Regions from separate parts of the Paenibacillus sp. FSL K6-0108 genome, predicted to be linked through region 1. Evidence: riboswitches for the same ligand, from Rfam matches in the RefSeq annotation. Region 1 holds a riboswitch; each other region holds the start of a gene.
The links. A riboswitch is a leader RNA that binds a small molecule or an ion and turns the genes downstream of it on or off. The one in region 1 is predicted to bind cyclic di-AMP.

Region 1 (4,214 bases):
ATTAGGCTCTGTAAGCGTGAAGTCCTGCACCAAGCATGTGAAAGCTTGGAAATAACGTCTTCATGGACATTGAGGTTGGTTGTACCAGTCCATCCGCAGCGGAGGCGCTGACGGTATGCCATTCATGCTCCAGGTCTGCGGCCAGGCGAACCAACAGGTCCTGGGTTGTATCTGTGTTAAGAGGTATCACTTTGGAGGCTTCGGTTATGCAAGCACTCATGGCTGAATGCAGATAACCAAGGACCGCCTCCTCGACAGGGATTTCGAGGTGGTGGTTAATCCAGGCGTGAACGGTGGAGAGGCAGCCAACGGATTCATACTTAGCCAGGGTTTGTTCCAGATGGCTAAAATCAATCCATGGGTGGAGTGCGCGAGCTAGTTTAATCAGTCGTTTGCCCATGGTGGAGGCATGTTCTCTGAGGTTCACGGGGGTGCGCTGGACATGAACGAGTTTGTCGATGAGGGCTGTACGCCACGCGTCATTATGATCTGCTGCGGTGTATATACCTTTAATCGCCATACCTTCCAGACGCACAATGCTGGGGTGCAATTGACAGCGCATGAAGGATTCGAGGTCTTCAGCGCTTCGAATTGTACCTTCAGCGATATGGGCATCCATACCAAAGGAATGGGTAAACCCTCCGACCTGGATAGAGGAATCAAGCAGTTTGACGTAATCGAGCAGCTTATTCCCACGGTTCACAATCTTTCGCCTCCTACGTTCGTTAAATGTTATGTTAAATAACATTTATACTCCTTTTTGGTTCGACTTATGTTAGTAAATCCGAATTATATGATATATATATTCACATAAATATCCGCTTTTTGTCAATAGTTTCTTGGTTTTTTAAATATAAAATCTATTTAATGTTATTTTATATAACTTTATAAGTTAAGTTCTACTAAGAGGATATGAAGAGTGGTTATTATAAAGAAAGTAGGGTCATCAGCCTAATCGGATATACAAACGAGATCAAATTTAATCATATGCACTTCGTAGGAGAAAATGACGAGATTATACGATTTATGGGAGGAAAAGCGCAGTTAAAATGATATTAATAAAAATGCTTTACTTTTAAACATGAACCGGGTATAATCAATTCTGTTGCCGATTATTTACGACATGCGGTCGTGGTGGAATGGCAGACACGCTATCTTGAGGGGGTAGTGGGTGTATACCCGTGGAGGTTCGAGTCCTCTCGACCGCATCATAAGAACGATTAAGAAGAAGCTTCCCGTATGGGGAGCTTCTTTTTTTGTGTTTTTTACAGTAAAGACGGGTCCGACCAAAAAAAGGTCATCCCATTCCCCTGAATGCATGCTCATGCTGTCTGTCGGGGTCGGATGGCCTTCACTTGTTATTTAAGCAATGCTTTGATGTCTGCTTCAATTTTATCAGGTGTTGTTTGGGGAGCATACCGCTTCACAACACGACCGGTCTGATCCACAAGGAATTTGGTGAAGTTCCATTTGATGGCTTTGGAGCCGAGTACGCCCGGTGCTTCTTTGGTAAGATGCTGGAAGAGAGGATGAGCGCTTGAACCATTCACATCGATTTTCTCAAACATTGGGAAGCTGACACCATAGTTCATCTGACAGAACTCGGCAATATCGTCAGAAGAACCTTTTTCTTGTGCAAACTGGTTGCTTGGAAAACCAAGAACTTCAAATGGGGAGTCTTTAAATTTGTCCTGGAGTTCTTGCAGACCTTTGAATTGAGGTGTGAGGCCGCATTGACTTGCTGTATTCACGATAAGCAGTACTTTGTCACGATAGTTGGACATTTCGACTTCCTGACCGCGAAGGGTGTTTACTTTGTAGTCGTAGACTGACATGAAAATCGCCTCCATTTCATATTCTTCTACCTTCTATTATATTTATTACAATTAAATATTGCAAAATTAATATTGTTTTTTTATCTCAATTTAGACCTGACATGTATGATCTGTGACTGATTTACTGTTCAAATTGCGCTAAAGAGAGAATTAGAGAGCTTTGAAGAGATGGGTAGAGAATGGATGTGTTGTAAGCGCTATTATTGATGTGAAATGGCAAAAATCCGTCGATTCGTTGATCTGCGCAGACTTTACACCAATATGGCACGGGTGTATGATTCATATCGTAATTCCAATTAAATTAAATTTTACATGAAAAACGAAACAAACGATGATATCGCTCTGATTATTGAAAATAAAGGAACGATGTTTTAATCGCTGAGTTTCCATTCATTCATGGGTGGGAAACGGGGGAACCAACAGGATGAACTGTTTAGAACAGTAGGCATCCATGGGGTGAATTTTCCGGTGACAGCCGGAAATAGGGCGACTCTCGCGCCCGAATCCGTCAGCTAACCTCGTAAGCGTTAAAGGGAGAGGCAACAAGCCGTACGCTGGTTCATAGTGTCTTTTTGCTATGGATTATTGAAGAAGCGTCCGGGAGGCCTTGGTCCCCCACGCTTCTTTTTTGTTGTCTTTTCACGCCAAGGGAGGAACGAATGATGGATAAAGAGATGATCTTAGTAACTGCTCCTAATGAAGCAGGACGTAAATTTATCAAATTGCTGATGTACAAAAAAATGCCGTTTGCCGTTCTGACCAATAGTGCAGGGGAAGAGCGCAGACTCCGGAGAATCGGTGTGGAGCATGTCATTCGCATGAACACGGCTGCTGCTCAGAAATGGTTTTTGCCTCAAGGCAGTGTCGGCAATGTTTTTATTTTTGAAAATAGCTTAAACCTGACCTGTCGATATTTGCAGATCTGCCGCTCCTGGACATCCAAGTCCTTGTGTGTTATTACGGAACAAAGCCATCCCAAAGGGATCTATCGGGGAATGGGAGCAGACCGTATTGTATATTCCTTGAATGGGGAAGTGGGGTTTCTGCTTAATGGCTAGTGGCTAGTACTATTCCTGTGATTGATCCAGTGTCAGCCGCCTGTTATAATTGAAATCATATATAAACGGAAACTTGAGGAGACTCATGCATGTTGGTGGGTCTTCTTTTTTATGGTTTGGGAAATAGGGATAATTTCCTGTGGCTAACGAGGAGGAATAAGCGTGCCGGATGTACGTGGAATACAATGGTTGTTCTTTGATGTGGGGGATACACTCGTGGACGAATGGGAGCCGGTAGATGATATTATCGGTCAGTTCGTTCGTGAAGCTTGTGCGCTTGGTTATCAGGTGGAGATGCAGACGGTGCGAGAACTATTTGCTGCCTCCTACCGAAATTACGAGCAATGGCCGATGAAATTGGCTATTCGTACCCTTATCAGCGATGAGGGGCACCGGGAACAGATACAGGAGAAGCTGAAGTTCCGCAAAGAGCTTGAGCGTCCCTTCCCGTCCGCCGAGGCAGTTCTCCAGACGTTGTCGCAGCACTATAAGATTGGTATCATTGCCAATCAAAGTCCGGGAACGGAAAGTAGGCTGAATAGCTACGGCTTGCGCAAGTATGTGGATGTGCTGGCCTGTTCAGCTGAAGAAGGGGTGTCCAAGCCTGACCCTGAATTGTATGCAGTAGCGTTGAAACAGGCGGGATGTAAACCCGAGGAAGCGGTCATGATCGGCGACCGGATTGATAATGATATTATTCCGGCCAAGAAGCTGGGTATGCACACAATTCGGATTTTACAGGGTTATGGCAGGTTTCAGCCTGAGCTTGCGGATGCAGAGCGTCCAGACTGGACGATTGAATCACTGGAGGAACTTCTTCCATTGTTATTGGTTACTCAAAATTCAGACAACTGAATGAAGAGTCGTATTAAGAGCTAATCCGTATGGATTAGGCTGCTGCTCAAACTGCTCAAACATATAAAAGGCTGATCATCTCAAGGGATACGTTACTTGAGTTGATCAGCTTTTTTGAGTTAGACAAAATACAGTGTAGTTCCATTTAAACTAGAACAACAGAATGGTCTGGATAATCAGATACACATTCAGGACAACGATCACTCCGGCAATGATCCAGGAGATAATTTTGAGCCACAACTTGTTGGCAAAAGCCCCCATGCTTTTTTTGTCACTTGTAAACATGACCAGCGGAATGACCGCAAAGGGCAGCTGCAGCGACAGCACAACCTGACTCAGAATTAGAAGTTCTTCTGTTCCGTGCTCTCCGGCAATAGCTGTTACGATAACGGCCGGGATGATCGCGATCAGACGTGTAACCAGTCGACGAAGCCACGCCGGAATACGAATGTTCAGGAAACCTTCC
Region 2 (4,214 bases), 690 kb from region 1:
GATAGGTACAATTCGGTATTTTACGTACAATTAACCTGAAATACAGGGGCAAACCGTCGCAGAACAAACACTTTTCCATTTTTGGATAAATAAACAAAGATAAACTTCTTCTTTGCTCAAGTTGAAGGAATGGTTGAAAAACAGTCAGGATGAGCAACCACTCTGATCCGTAAAAAAATAAAAAAGGTTCCTAGAGTGGCAGCAATGCCATTCTAGGAACCTTTCTTCGTGTTACACATGATGCGGTCGAGAGGACTCGAACCTCCACGGGGGTTAGCCCACACGGACCTGAACCGTGCGCGTCTGCCAATTCCGCCACGACCGCGTATATCTTATCCCCGAGAAATTATATCGCGGCGACAAGAAATAATATATCATGTGCAGATAATTAGTGTCAACAAAAAAATAATTCCTCTTCTAATGTGTAAAGCTTTTTATAAATTAGATCTTGGAAGGCCAGTTGCCGTACCAGGCATACCCACCTCTTCTTTCCTTATCGATATCGCTGAGTTTGTATTTCACAACCCCATCACGTCCTACGAAAATCGGTTTATCCGTTCCAATTTCGTAGAAACGTGCCCAAATTGGCGCTGCACCTGAATCTGCAATGAGTTGGCTGTCTCCGTTTTCTCTGACATACTTGTAACCAGTAATTTTAACTTTGTTGAACCAGGCTTCTGCCGCTTTGATGGAGGCAGTAATTTTGGAGTTAGCCGGTCTAGTTTTTAAAAACTTCACAATTGTACTGCTCTCTCCAGCACTCAGAGAAGGCACTTCATAAATCCTAGCTCCTGCAGGTTTAAGGGTACTGGAATCATGCTGCTGCCCCCATGCAGTCAGTTTACCGTTTGTTACAACCTGTGTATTGAGAATAGCCTCTACACCTTTGGCAACTGATTTTTTACTGCGATCTGCAAGAGAGCTGTCGATGAATGAGAAATCTCCTTTACGTGCACCTACTTCATCCAGCATGTACATGACATTAATCATGGCATCGTCGTTGAAGGTAATGTGCTTGTGATAGCCCGAGCTCTGGTATACTTGCGGCCACCCTCCATTGGAGTACTGCATATTCAGCAAAAAGTTGATTCCTTTGATAGCAGCAGCCGAGTAGCGTGGATCATTCGTCTTTTTGAATTCCTTGGCTAATCTTCTAATTTCTGAGTATGTAGCTTTGTTATCAATCGTAGATTTGGTCCACTCGCCACTTGTTTCTTTGTAATCTTTCTTCCATCCCCCGTCAGGACGTTGATTCTTCAAAATATCAGAGATACTTGCTGTCGTTCCAGAGGCGTCTGCAGCAGATACCTTAGCAGCAGGCTGAAATACCATTCCGACAACAGAGAAAACCATTGTACATGCCATAACAAAAGATGCAAACCTTGTTTTTGCCTTCAACATAGATTAGAAACACTCCTCAATTCATTTTCTGCAAACTGTTCCCCTGCCAATCTGTCCTCCTTATATTTGTTTTTAAACTCAAACTATTTCTTTTCATCCAATAAGTGGAATGTATAAAAATGATTCTATGCAAAAATATGAATTTTGTCAATATTTGCAACAACATGTAACAAATTCTTTGGATTACCCTATAATTATCTTTTAATTGTATGTGAGAAAACCAATAAATTGTCCAATTTCTCTCCTTCTGAAACAGTAGTTACTTTTTTGTCATCTATTAGAACCCATCATTCGAGTTTTTTCTACATAATAATCTAGAATTCCGTTAACATTGAGATGATAAGAAGGGTTCAAGATCGGTTTGACATTTTCGCATTTATGCAATATAGTTTCAAAAGGTTACAAAAACTTAATTATTCATTTGCCGAGTTTCATGTTTGAAAACGGGGGAACCATTTTGGGTGAATTATTCTTATACATAGGAAATATAGGGAACCTTCTACCGAACCCTTAGCTAACTCCGTAGGCATCGAAGGGAGAACATAATTTTGAAAAAGCTTATCATTTCTATTTTTGGAGCAGCAGTTCTATTTACATCTGGTGCAGCAAGCACAGAGGCAAGCAGTATTAACACCGTCGTTAACAACATGACAGGCATACCTTACAAATGGGGTGGCACTACACTGGCCGGGTTTGATTGCTCTGGATTCATGAGATATATTTTCAACAAATACAGCATTGAATTGCCACGCACTTCGCAACAGCAAGCCAAGGCCGGAACGCCGGTATCCAAAGCCAATCTGCGTACGGGTGACCTGGTATTCTTTAATACGATGGGCAATGGTATTTCACATACAGGTGTATATATCGGGGGCGGACAGTTCGCTCATGCTTCAAGCAGCAAGGGTGTAAGCATCACCCAATTATCCAATCCTTATTTCAACGATCGTTACGTAACAGCACGCCGGGTAACAGGACAGTTTATGTATAACAAAATGCTGGGAAAAATATAAGTTAAACAAGGAAAAGGCTTCGGTTATCACCGGAGCCTTTTCTTTGTTTACATTGATTTTTCTACAATACTTAAAATTCGAGATCGTAATCAGCTTCAACACATCATCATTACTAATGCAAAGCTTTCTGTACCCTCATTGCACCCTGAGACAGCGCATGACCTCCGCCTACGGCTCCTGCCACAGCAACCGTCTCCATAATCTCCTGATCTGTTGCTCCCTTGGCACGTGCCTCTTCCACATGGTAGAACGTACACACTTCATTATTAGCGAACAAACCAATGCCCAGCGCAATCAGCTGTTTGGTCTTGGCATCAATCGCCCCTGCCTGAAAACATTCTCCAGTGAACTCATGATAAGACTTCACCACAGCTGGCAGCACGTCGCTTAATTCACCAATCTGATCTTTATAGGCATGAACCTTATCATTCATCAATGTCATGGTTACCGCACATCCTCTCGGCTGATATGTTACAAGCTCTCACTGTACCTATCTTTTCACCCGAGAGGTGCAATTATGCCAAAACATCCATGGTAAATGAACCTAAAGAACGCATGTCCTATTCTTCGAGCGGACTCTTACGTGGCTCGCTGAACAACTGATACTGATAATTCCGGTCGAGCTTGACCACACGACGATTCTGACGGCGAATGAGCACCTGCTCCCCGTCCCAGGCCACTACAATGCCCGTCACATCATTGGACTGAATCTCGTCCCGTACTACCCTTACTTTTTCACCCGATAAACGCAGTGCATCCAATTCTGCATCACTGATCATATTTATGGCGCCTACTTTCTCCAAAAAAATTATTTACAAAAAGAGACCTAAATGAAAAGTCATTTAGGTCTCACGTGACTGTATTGGACTGTCATGTCATTCGAAAGTATGTCCCGACTGAAAGTTACCGCTGCGCGTGCTCTTTGCTGTCGTTCTTCTCAAACCAAAAATCAAGCACTTTGGCGGACATCACACGTTCTTCAAGGTACTCCACTTGATGCGGTGTAAATTGTTCTTTCCAAGAGAAGGACAACTCTTCGCACAAGCCTACAATCGTCAGCAATTCTGACCAGGCAACGTAGCGTTTGTACCAGAAAAATTGAGGATGTTCAATCATATAGGGATAAAGGTCATCGAATTCCGTATGTTTACAATCCAGGGCACGCTCAAAATGTACTTTCGATTCCGCCAGCTTATCAATAAAAAATTGTTCTGTTGCCGGTTGGTTACCCATGGTGTTGCCTCCTCTCCCTAACATAACCCCATTATAAATGAAATCAGCGGTCATGCAAAGGCATTGTTATAAAATTAGGCACTTTTTCCTTTAAAAAGTCACAATTCGTTATCATCAAATTGCACGGTGCCATCGTTCAGTGAACGAATACGCACCAAGGCTTCTACCGGGATGCCCTGCTCCCGAATGGTGCGGGCTCCTGCCTGAAAACATTTTTCGACCACGACACCAAATCCAACCAGTTCCGCACCCGAACGTTCGATAATTTTTATGACACCACGAGCGGCATCGCCATTCGCAATAATATCGTCAATGAACAAAATACGGTCATTCTCATGAATATATTCACGGGACACCATAATATCAGTTACGATTCCTTTGGTAAAAGATGGAACCCTTTCACAGTAGGCGTCGGGGTCAGCCAAAAGTGTCTTTTTGCGACGGGCAAATACCAGCGGAACACCCAATTCATGTGCGGCAGCAAAGGCAACCGGAATCCCGGAAGACTCCACTGTAACGACCCGGGTAACACCACTTTCACGGAAACGAGCGGCAAACTCACGCCCC
Region 3 (4,214 bases), 1.7 Mb from region 1:
CGCCACAATTCGACGAGGACCGCGAGGAAATGATCCAGCGTGCTGTGGATGCAGGTGTTGGTCGCATGATTAACGTGGGCTTTAACCGGGAGACTATTCCAACGACGATGAAGCTGGCTGAAACCTATGATTTTATATATGCAGCAGTAGGTTGGCACCCAGTGGATGCAATTACAATGCAGGAGGATGATTTGGAATGGATTGCATCTTTATGCAAGCATGAAAAAGTGGTAGCCATCGGTGAAATTGGTCTAGACTATTACTGGGACACCTCACCGAAAGAAGTACAGCATCGCGTATTACGACAACAGATCGGACTGGCCCGTGAGTTGAATATGCCGATTGTCATTCATAACCGGGATGCGCATGAGGATATTGTAAAGATTCTGCGTGAAGAGAAAGCAGGAGAAGTAGGCGGTGTTATGCATTCGTTCTCTGGCAGCTGGGAAACGGCAAAAATGTGCCTGGATTTGGGCTTCCATCTTTCCTTCGGAGGACCAATCACGTTCAAAAATGCGAAGCAGCCCAAAGAGGTACTTGAGAAGGTTCCGATGGACCGATTCTTCATCGAGACAGACTCTCCTTATTTGACACCACATCCTTATCGTGGAAAACGAAATGAGACAGCGCATGTACGTCTGGTTGCAGAAGCAGCTGCGGAAATTAAAGGCATTTCGGTAGAGGAAATTGCAGCAATAACGACCAAAAATGCCATGGAACGATTTGGGATTCGTTAAAATATCGAGCAAAACAGGTGAAAAAGTGAGTTAGGCGGAGTTAATTTGCTTTTTGATCCAAATAAATCAAGAATATTACAATATTTTAACCAAATATTTAGAAAAACGTACTTGAACAACGCTTTACAACATGCATGGAAACAGGATATCATCTTTTCAGTGAATTGTTGTGCGGAAAATTGGACAGATGTTCGGGGGATGAACAAAGGGACACTTTCCGATGATACAACATTACTTTCATGAATCAGTCTCGCTGAGTCTCCGTTAACGGAGAGCGGGGGAACCAATAGGGCTTAAACATCGGTGATTGCAGCCGATGCGCAACATGCGCTGACCCAAAAGCAGCGTATGAATCTGCGAAGCCGTATTTGATTTCTTCTTTGGGTCTCGGGGTGAATTCAAGGGCGTCCGCCATGAGCGGGTGACCGGAGATAGGGCGGCTCTCTTTCGCCCGAACCCGACAGCTAACCTCGCAAGCGGAAAAAGAGAGGCAACCTCGTGCATGAATTTCCGATATTCAGAATCATTCGGAAGCCACGAAAGAGTTCCTCTTAAACTCTTTCTTTGGCTTTTTTGTTTTTGAATAAAAGAAAAACGGTCATCATACGGTAAGTATTCAGGAGGATGACATCATGTTGCGAAGATTGATTCATGGTGCAGAACCGGATTATGTTGGTCCGATCTGTGTTCTGTAGAAAATTTGGTATAGTCGCGTCAAAGACATCATGCATTACTTTAGACGGCGAGGCTATGAAGGAGGACGGAGAAGTGGGCACATTCCAACCAGAAGAGACCCATGAGTCACGATCATCCAGTAAGTCTTTCGCGTTGCGGTGGAAGCATGAGAACTTGCGTCAAATGGCATTGATCGCGATTTTCTCAATTGCGCTTACAATCATGATCTTGTTAGTCGTTTACGGTCAGGCCGGGAAACAAATTTCACTGGTTATTGATGGCAAAGCTCAGGCGGTAGAGACTCGTACAGGAATGCTTCAGGAAATGTTGGAGGAGCAGTCAATCACAGTCAGCCCTCACGATCAGGTATCCATGCCCTTGAATGGGGCTATCACAGATGGGGACCGCATCGTTATTGAGCGGGCCGTTCCAGTTAATATCACGGCAGACGGAGACACCAAGACACTGTATACAACCGATTCATCGGTAAAAGATGCGATTAAAAAATCAGGTATTCAGGTTGCAAGTGAAGACAAAGTATATCCTGCGCTGGAAACGACCATCAAAGCGGATATGAAAATCCGCGTAGTGCGGGTAACAAAGCGTACGGTAGAGGTAGAACAGCCCATCGCTTATAAAGTGGTCAAAACGGCTGACCCTAGCTTGTACAAGGGCGACAATCGTGTCATTGTGAGCGGTAAAGAAGGTACACTTGTACAGCATATCGAAAAGGTATTTCAGGATGGAGAGTTGGTCTCCAAAAAAATGGTGGGCAAATCGATCGCAACGAATCGTGTTGATAAAGTGATCGCCGTTGGCACCAAAGCCAAACCTGTTGTGAAAGAGCCGGTGATTCAGACGGTATCGGCGCAGACTTCCACGACAAAAACAGCAACAACCTCGAACTCGAAGAAAACCGCTGCATCGGGCAGCAAAGTGATTACTGTATCAGGCAATTCTTTTAAATATTCAAAAGTATTAAAAAATGTATCCATGACGGCTTACTCTTCTGAAGAGCCCGGTATCGGCACAAAAACAGCATCAGGTACTCGGGTAACCGAGGGACGTACCATTGCAGTTGATCCCAAAGTCATTCCAATTGGCTGGTGGGTGTATATCGAGGGCCTTGGCTTCCGTCGTGCGGAAGACACAGGTGGTGCCATTAAAGGCAACAAAATTGATGTGTATTATGATAGTGTGAAGCATGCTCTGAACTTCGGACGGAAGAAAGGCAAGACGGTATATGTAATCGGACCGGTGAAGCCGGAAGCGAACTAAAATCGTTTTACTTTGAAATGGGAATGCTATAAAATAGGTGCATGAAAGATTCATGCGGAATATGCGGCGGAGGGGTCTGATTTCAGTCTCCCCCGCCGTTTGGCAGAGAAGAGGATATTCCTCTTCTTTTTGCGTTAGAAAGGAAGAAATGGAACATGATAAAAGAAGTGATCGTGGTGGAAGGCCGTGACGACACTGTAGCTATTCGACGTGCAGTTCAAGCAGATACGATTGAGACTGGTGGTTCTGCTATCAACCAGCGCATTCTAAAGCGGATTGCACTTGCTCAAGAGAGACGTGGTGTTATTGTACTGACAGACCCGGATCATGCTGGTGAACGTATTCGTAAAATCATTGCCAATAAAGTACCTGGTTGCAAGCATGCTTTCATTCCGGAGGCAGATGCAACGCGCAAAGGCGACATTGGAGTGGAGAACGCCTCACCGGAGGCGATTCGTCATGCATTGGCACGCGTACACACGTCATATGAAGGTGCACCCAGTCTGATCGATTGGGAGGATCTGATTGCGGCGGGACTGATTGTGCACCCACAGGCTGCTGCACGTCGTATGGAGATGGGTAATCTGCTGGGCATAGGATATTGCAACGGCAAGCAGTTCCATAAGCGGTTAAGTGTATTCCAGATTACCCGGGAAGAGTTCTCCGAGGCATTATCGCAAATTGAACGTGAAGGATTGTGAGCGTATGAAAGACATGGAAGAAACCATAGAGATTGCAACACCCAAACGAACCAAAGAAATTATTCAAAGACACGGATTTTCATTCAAGAAGAGCTTGGGTCAGAACTTTCTGATCGATCAAAATATATTGAACAAAATTGTAACTGCAGCTGATCTGGACGCGTCCAAGGGCGCTCTTGAGATTGGACCAGGTATTGGAGCACTCACAGAACGTCTGGCTCGGGTAGCCGGACCCGTAACAGCTGTAGAGATTGATCAGCGGCTGTTGCCGATTCTGGGTGAAGTAATGCAGCCTTATCCGAATGTTCGTGTGCATCATGGGGATGTGTTGAAGCTGGATCTGGCTGAGCTGTTCCGTACGGATTTTGGAACAGTAGATAAAGTGAGTGTTGTAGCTAATCTTCCTTATTATGTAACGACGCCAATCATGATGAAGCTGCTTGAAGAGAAGCTGCCTGTGGACAGCATTGTGGTCATGATTCAAAAGGAAGTGGCTGAACGGATGGCTGCTGCACCAGGATCTAAGGACTATGGTAGTCTGAGTATCGCGGTTCAGTACTACAGTATGCCGGAATTGGTCTGTATCGTGCCACCTACGGTCTTTATTCCGCAACCTAATGTGGAATCGGCTGTAATCAAGTTAAAGGTGCGTGAGCAACCGCCGGTTGAAATACCGAACGAGGCACATTTCTTCGAAGTGGTACAGGCTTCATTTGCTCAGCGCAGAAAAACAATCTCCAATAACCTGAAAGCCCGTTTCTTCACGAAAGAGAATAGAGAACAGGCTGATCAGCTGCTGGAGCAGGCGGGTATTCAGCCTTCG
Region 4 (4,214 bases), 1.6 Mb from region 1:
AACCCTGACTAAGGAATGGGATGGAAGCGACAAACGCATTACTTACAAACTAACCTATACTTCCCCTGTTTCCTGGGCAATGACTGATCCGCTGTACACCATTGTGCTGGAGAACCACCATATGAACAATTTTCTGAAAGCCGGACTGGATGAGCCAACCAAATCCCGCTGGAGCATGAGCGCAACCAAAATTATAGAAGCCATATTCGGAAGTCTGTCATGGTGAGGTGGATACAGTGAAAGCGAAAATACGTGAAGGCTGGTTTCTCGTCCGTCAGCATATGTTCATTGCAGCACTCTTGTTTCTCTATCAATTAATATGGGGATACTTCCTTTATCGAATGGTACAGTCAGCGGTGGTCCCGCTGCTCCTGCGTTATCCTGATCCTGATGCCGGGGAGCTAAGTACAATCTTGTTCAAAATGGAGAGCCAGCTCGGCCTTTCAACGAACTCGGAGGTTCATCGCTATCTGTGGATTCTAGGCGCTATGCTACTGCTAAGGATGCTGATTAGCCCTCTCATTCAGGCTGGGCTGCTCTACTCGCTCCAGCATTATAATCATTCGGAAGAACGTATCCCATTCATTCGGGGCGTCAAAAATTTGTGGAAGCCAATGCTGTTGCTCTACACCATTCGCACCCTATTGCTGCTGCTACCGGCATATTGGCTCGCACCAAAGCTCTATTCCATCTTCATGGAAGGTTTTCATTCTCTCCATCTGCTTCTGCCTGGTATACCCTATGTTGTTGGCTGGATTGTATACGGGTGGGTTATCCATCACATCCTGCTCTACATGCAGTTTGGTATCTCGGCTCCTGATGGAGAAGGTGGAGCGCTTGGTACGTTTCAAGCTCTATGGATTGCGCTACGCCAGGTCATCCCTCTTATTGGCATTGCAGTCCTGCTAGGAGGCCTTCATCTGCTGGTATTTGGCGCCTTTACTTCAGCTTCATGGTTAGTAACGGGCTTAATCGGTCTTATACTACAACAGACGTATCCACTTGCCAGGTGTTTGCTGAGCCTGTGGAAAATATGCGCCCATTTTCGATTATGGCAGTCCAATTCGGTCAAGGAATAAACTGAACGGTTAAAAATTGTTACCATCTCTATGTAAAGTGTTATGCTCATCTAATGCCGTTAAATAAGCAAACCTCGACCTTTCCCCGTCAAAGGTCGAGGTTTTTTTTGTTAATTTTGTTGTTAAACGTTGCCAAAGTGGTATACCTCTGTTACAATAATCGCAGTGAGTTTTTAGTAACAACTTTGTAATCTTTACCTTCATATTTGTAACTACTTAAAATTTAATCGTCATTTCTTGATTTCGCAGGTGCATAACTAGCATAGCCAAATTCCTAGCACCTGGGAAGCGGGGGAACCAGTTATGGGTGAATTGATCTTGCAACAGAGGGATCATAGGGGACCTTCAACCGAATCCTTAAGCTAACCTCGTAGGCATTGGAAGGGGTATATCTCTTGTTTAAGAAGAAATTAACCGCAGCTGTACTTAGCCTGACATTCGCATTATCGCTTGGAGCAGGCAGCGCATTCGCAGATTCAAAAATGGACCAAGTCATTGATTCAGCAATGGGAACTACATACAAAAGCGGAGGAACAACGCTTAACGGCTTTGACTGCTCTGGGTTTACAAGTTATGTATTCGACAAGCTGGGCATTGATCTGGCTCGCCAATCCAGTTCACAATTCGACATGGGCGATTCAGTATCCCGTATGGAAATGAGACCAGGCGATCTGGTATTTTTCAATACAACGGGCAAAGGGGTCTCGCATGTAGGGATCTTTGTAGGGGATGGTAAGTTTGCACACTCCTCTTCTTCCAAAGGAGTTACAATCAGCGCATTAAGTGAAAGCTACTGGGCTAACCGCTATGTTGGCGCTAAACGCATTATGAGCACGGACGCATATGAAACATTGGCCATCGACTAGGGACAAACTGAGCAACGTCATGCTGGAACAATAAAACTACTGTAACGAAGCATAATAGAACCGTCTGGTACATTCTCCGCAGGAATGTATCCGGCGGTTTTTTTGTGCTTTGTTTCTCTAAACGTATTCAGGATAAGCTATTAAACCAACTTTAGCTTTTTATAGAGCTAATTTTTATTGCTTTGTCCGTGCTCTTATAATGTTTTTACCCATCCCACTATAATATAAACGAAATTACCGGAACTTTTGTTTCACTTTTTTTCTCAAACGGGTACTTGCCAAATGAACGCCTCTTTTGTAGAGTGAAAACAGACTTACATATGGAATGACATATGTATATGGACAATTCAAAACCAGTATAGCTTGTTCACAATGAGAGGAGCATGCAGTTGTATGGATGAAGCCCCTGTGATGTTTCACGTTGTGCCCATGCAAGAAGAACATGCGAAGCTCATCTGCGATTGGCAGTATGACCCGCCTTATAATATTTATAGCTGGCTGCCCTGGGAGCAGATGAAAGCACTTGAGGTGGAATTTGGCGATCCCCAGCTACGGAAAGAACAATATGCGGTCGTACTGGGGGAGGATGGGCAAATTTGCGGTTTCGCTCAATACTTTGCACTTGAAGGTGTCACCCGCATTGGGCTTGGCATGCATCCCGAACGCTGTGGTCATGGTCAAGGGACGGATTTTGTCTCGGCCATTGTGCAGGAAGCCATTCGCCGGAACCCTGCAAACGAAATAGATCTGGAAGTTCTGACATGGAATGAACGTGCCATTCGCGTCTATCTCAAAGCCGGATTTGTTACGCAGGATACATACGAGCGACAGACACCGAGCGGTTTGAAACCTTTTTATTGCATGGTCTATCAAGGTCCACGCGGATAAAAAAGGCTATAAAAGCACCTTGAAAGTCCCCGGTTATGTGATTAGTTCAAAAAATTACCACAAAATGCTATGATGTAACTACAGGTTCCGTTATAATGATATGGATAGTTTCAGGTTAGATGATCTTTCATTCTGGAGGGGACATAAGGGATGCACAAATGGATCATGAGCGGGGTATTTTTTGCAGCGTGCGCTTTAGCTATTGTTTTAATGTTTACGCTTCCAGGGAAAGAGGAAGTTGCAGAAGAAGCGAAACCGACGATGCCACAAGTTACAATGGATGCAGGACAGGCTGAGGCACTAGTCAAAGCAAACTGTATTACCTGCCACGGTGATCAGCTTCAAGGGGGCATGGGCCCTAGTCTGCAGAAGATTGGTAGCCAGGACGATGTGGAGAAGATTTATACCACGATTGTCAAAGGTAAAAGCGGCGGTATGCCTTCGTTCAAAGACAAGTTGAAGGATGAAGAAATCGCAAATGTTGCGATGTGGCTGGCAGAGAAGAAGTAATCCAAGATGTTCAAGGCGATCAGTCTGTGACGGATTGCATGTATAGTGGGTTAGTGATTTCAATCTTGGTCACCTCCTGCACCTTCGTGCATACCAAACCACACTGAAGCTGGACACACAACGTAGTTACCCCTGTATTCAATATTACAGGGGTTGCTGGGTTTATCGATGGTCATACAAAAGAAGAGGCTCTTACTCACCCGCGCTGGGAAGTAAGAGCCTCTTGGTCATATATTAGGTATACCCGCTGGAAAATTGCACGCTATGATTTCTCTGATTGCATTGGCGTATCCTACGGCCGCATGCCGCCTCTGGTTCACCTAAAAGCTTGCATAGATTACTGGGTCTTTGCCTCCTGCTCAGCGAGAAAAGCTTCCACTTCACGTGCGGACGGCATCCCGGACTGGGCGCCGAGCTTCGTCACGGACAACGCGGCTGCGCCCATGGCGAAACTTACCGCCGTGTCAAGCGTCTCTCCGCGCGCGAGGGCTACCGCCAGCGCGCCGTTAAAGCAATCGCCAGCGCCGGTCGTGTCGACGGCGCTTACGGCGTAGCCGGGCGCACGGCACGCGCCGGCACGCCCTGCCTGTACGCGGCCGCTAGGCGCTGCCGCGTACACAGCCCCCTCGGGACCGAGCGTCGTGACGACAGCGGCCCCGAGGGATGCGGCAAGCTCTGCGACCGCCGCATCCACGTCTTCCGGCCGGAGATCATCCCGGCCGGTGAGCACGGCGAGCTCGCTGCGGTTCGGCGTGACAACGTCGACGCACCGCAGCAGCTCCTGGGGCAGACCCGGCACAGCAGGGGCCGGGTTGAGCACCACCAATGCGCTGCCTTCAGCCGCCAGTTGGGCGGCGCGGGTGACCGCAGG

Region 2: linked by a shared signal. The riboswitch ahead of MHB49_RS11465 (C40 family peptidase) and the one ahead of MHB49_RS07960 (hypothetical protein) in region 1 are both predicted to bind cyclic di-AMP.
Region 3: linked by a shared signal. The riboswitch ahead of MHB49_RS00150 (3D domain-containing protein) and the one ahead of MHB49_RS07960 (hypothetical protein) in region 1 are both predicted to bind cyclic di-AMP.
Region 4: linked by a shared signal. The riboswitch ahead of MHB49_RS00520 (C40 family peptidase) and the one ahead of MHB49_RS07960 (hypothetical protein) in region 1 are both predicted to bind cyclic di-AMP.

The regions. Positions count from the first base shown of each region.
Region 1 covers NZ_CP150288.1:1,757,999-1,762,212, forward strand. The annotation lists gene MHB49_RS07945 (urease accessory protein UreF) at 2-703, opposite strand; tRNA gene MHB49_RS07950 (tRNA-Leu) at 1,126-1,208, shown strand; gene MHB49_RS07955 (glutathione peroxidase) at 1,359-1,835, opposite strand; cyclic di-AMP (ydaO/yuaA leader) riboswitch at 2,202-2,377, shown strand; gene MHB49_RS07960 (hypothetical protein) at 2,495-2,893, shown strand; gene MHB49_RS07965 (HAD family hydrolase) at 3,056-3,748, shown strand; gene MHB49_RS07970 (Nramp family divalent metal transporter) at 3,899-4,214, opposite strand, start outside.
Region 2 covers NZ_CP150288.1:2,449,616-2,453,829, reverse strand. The annotation lists tRNA gene MHB49_RS11475 (tRNA-Leu) at 242-325, opposite strand; gene pelA (pectate lyase) at 442-1,401, opposite strand; cyclic di-AMP (ydaO/yuaA leader) riboswitch at 1,814-1,945, shown strand; gene MHB49_RS11465 (C40 family peptidase) at 1,950-2,414, shown strand; gene MHB49_RS11460 (carboxymuconolactone decarboxylase family protein) at 2,527-2,856, opposite strand; gene MHB49_RS11455 (hypothetical protein) at 2,975-3,193, opposite strand; gene MHB49_RS11450 (hypothetical protein) at 3,318-3,647, opposite strand; gene MHB49_RS11445 (xanthine phosphoribosyltransferase) at 3,746-4,214, opposite strand, start outside.
Region 3 covers NZ_CP150288.1:31,975-36,188, forward strand. The annotation lists gene MHB49_RS00145 (TatD family hydrolase) at 1-737, shown strand, start outside; cyclic di-AMP (ydaO/yuaA leader) riboswitch at 979-1,232, shown strand; gene MHB49_RS00150 (3D domain-containing protein) at 1,506-2,690, shown strand; gene rnmV (ribonuclease M5) at 2,846-3,391, shown strand; gene rsmA (16S rRNA (adenine(1518)-N(6)/adenine(1519)-N(6))-dimethyltransferase RsmA) at 3,396-4,214, shown strand, end outside.
Region 4 covers NZ_CP150288.1:108,308-112,521, reverse strand. The annotation lists gene MHB49_RS00530 (M1 family metallopeptidase) at 1-226, shown strand, start outside; gene MHB49_RS00525 (hypothetical protein) at 237-1,079, shown strand; cyclic di-AMP (ydaO/yuaA leader) riboswitch at 1,334-1,471, shown strand; gene MHB49_RS00520 (C40 family peptidase) at 1,475-1,945, shown strand; gene MHB49_RS00515 (GNAT family N-acetyltransferase) at 2,339-2,833, shown strand; gene MHB49_RS00510 (c-type cytochrome) at 2,984-3,343, shown strand; gene rbsK (ribokinase) at 3,681-4,214, opposite strand, start outside.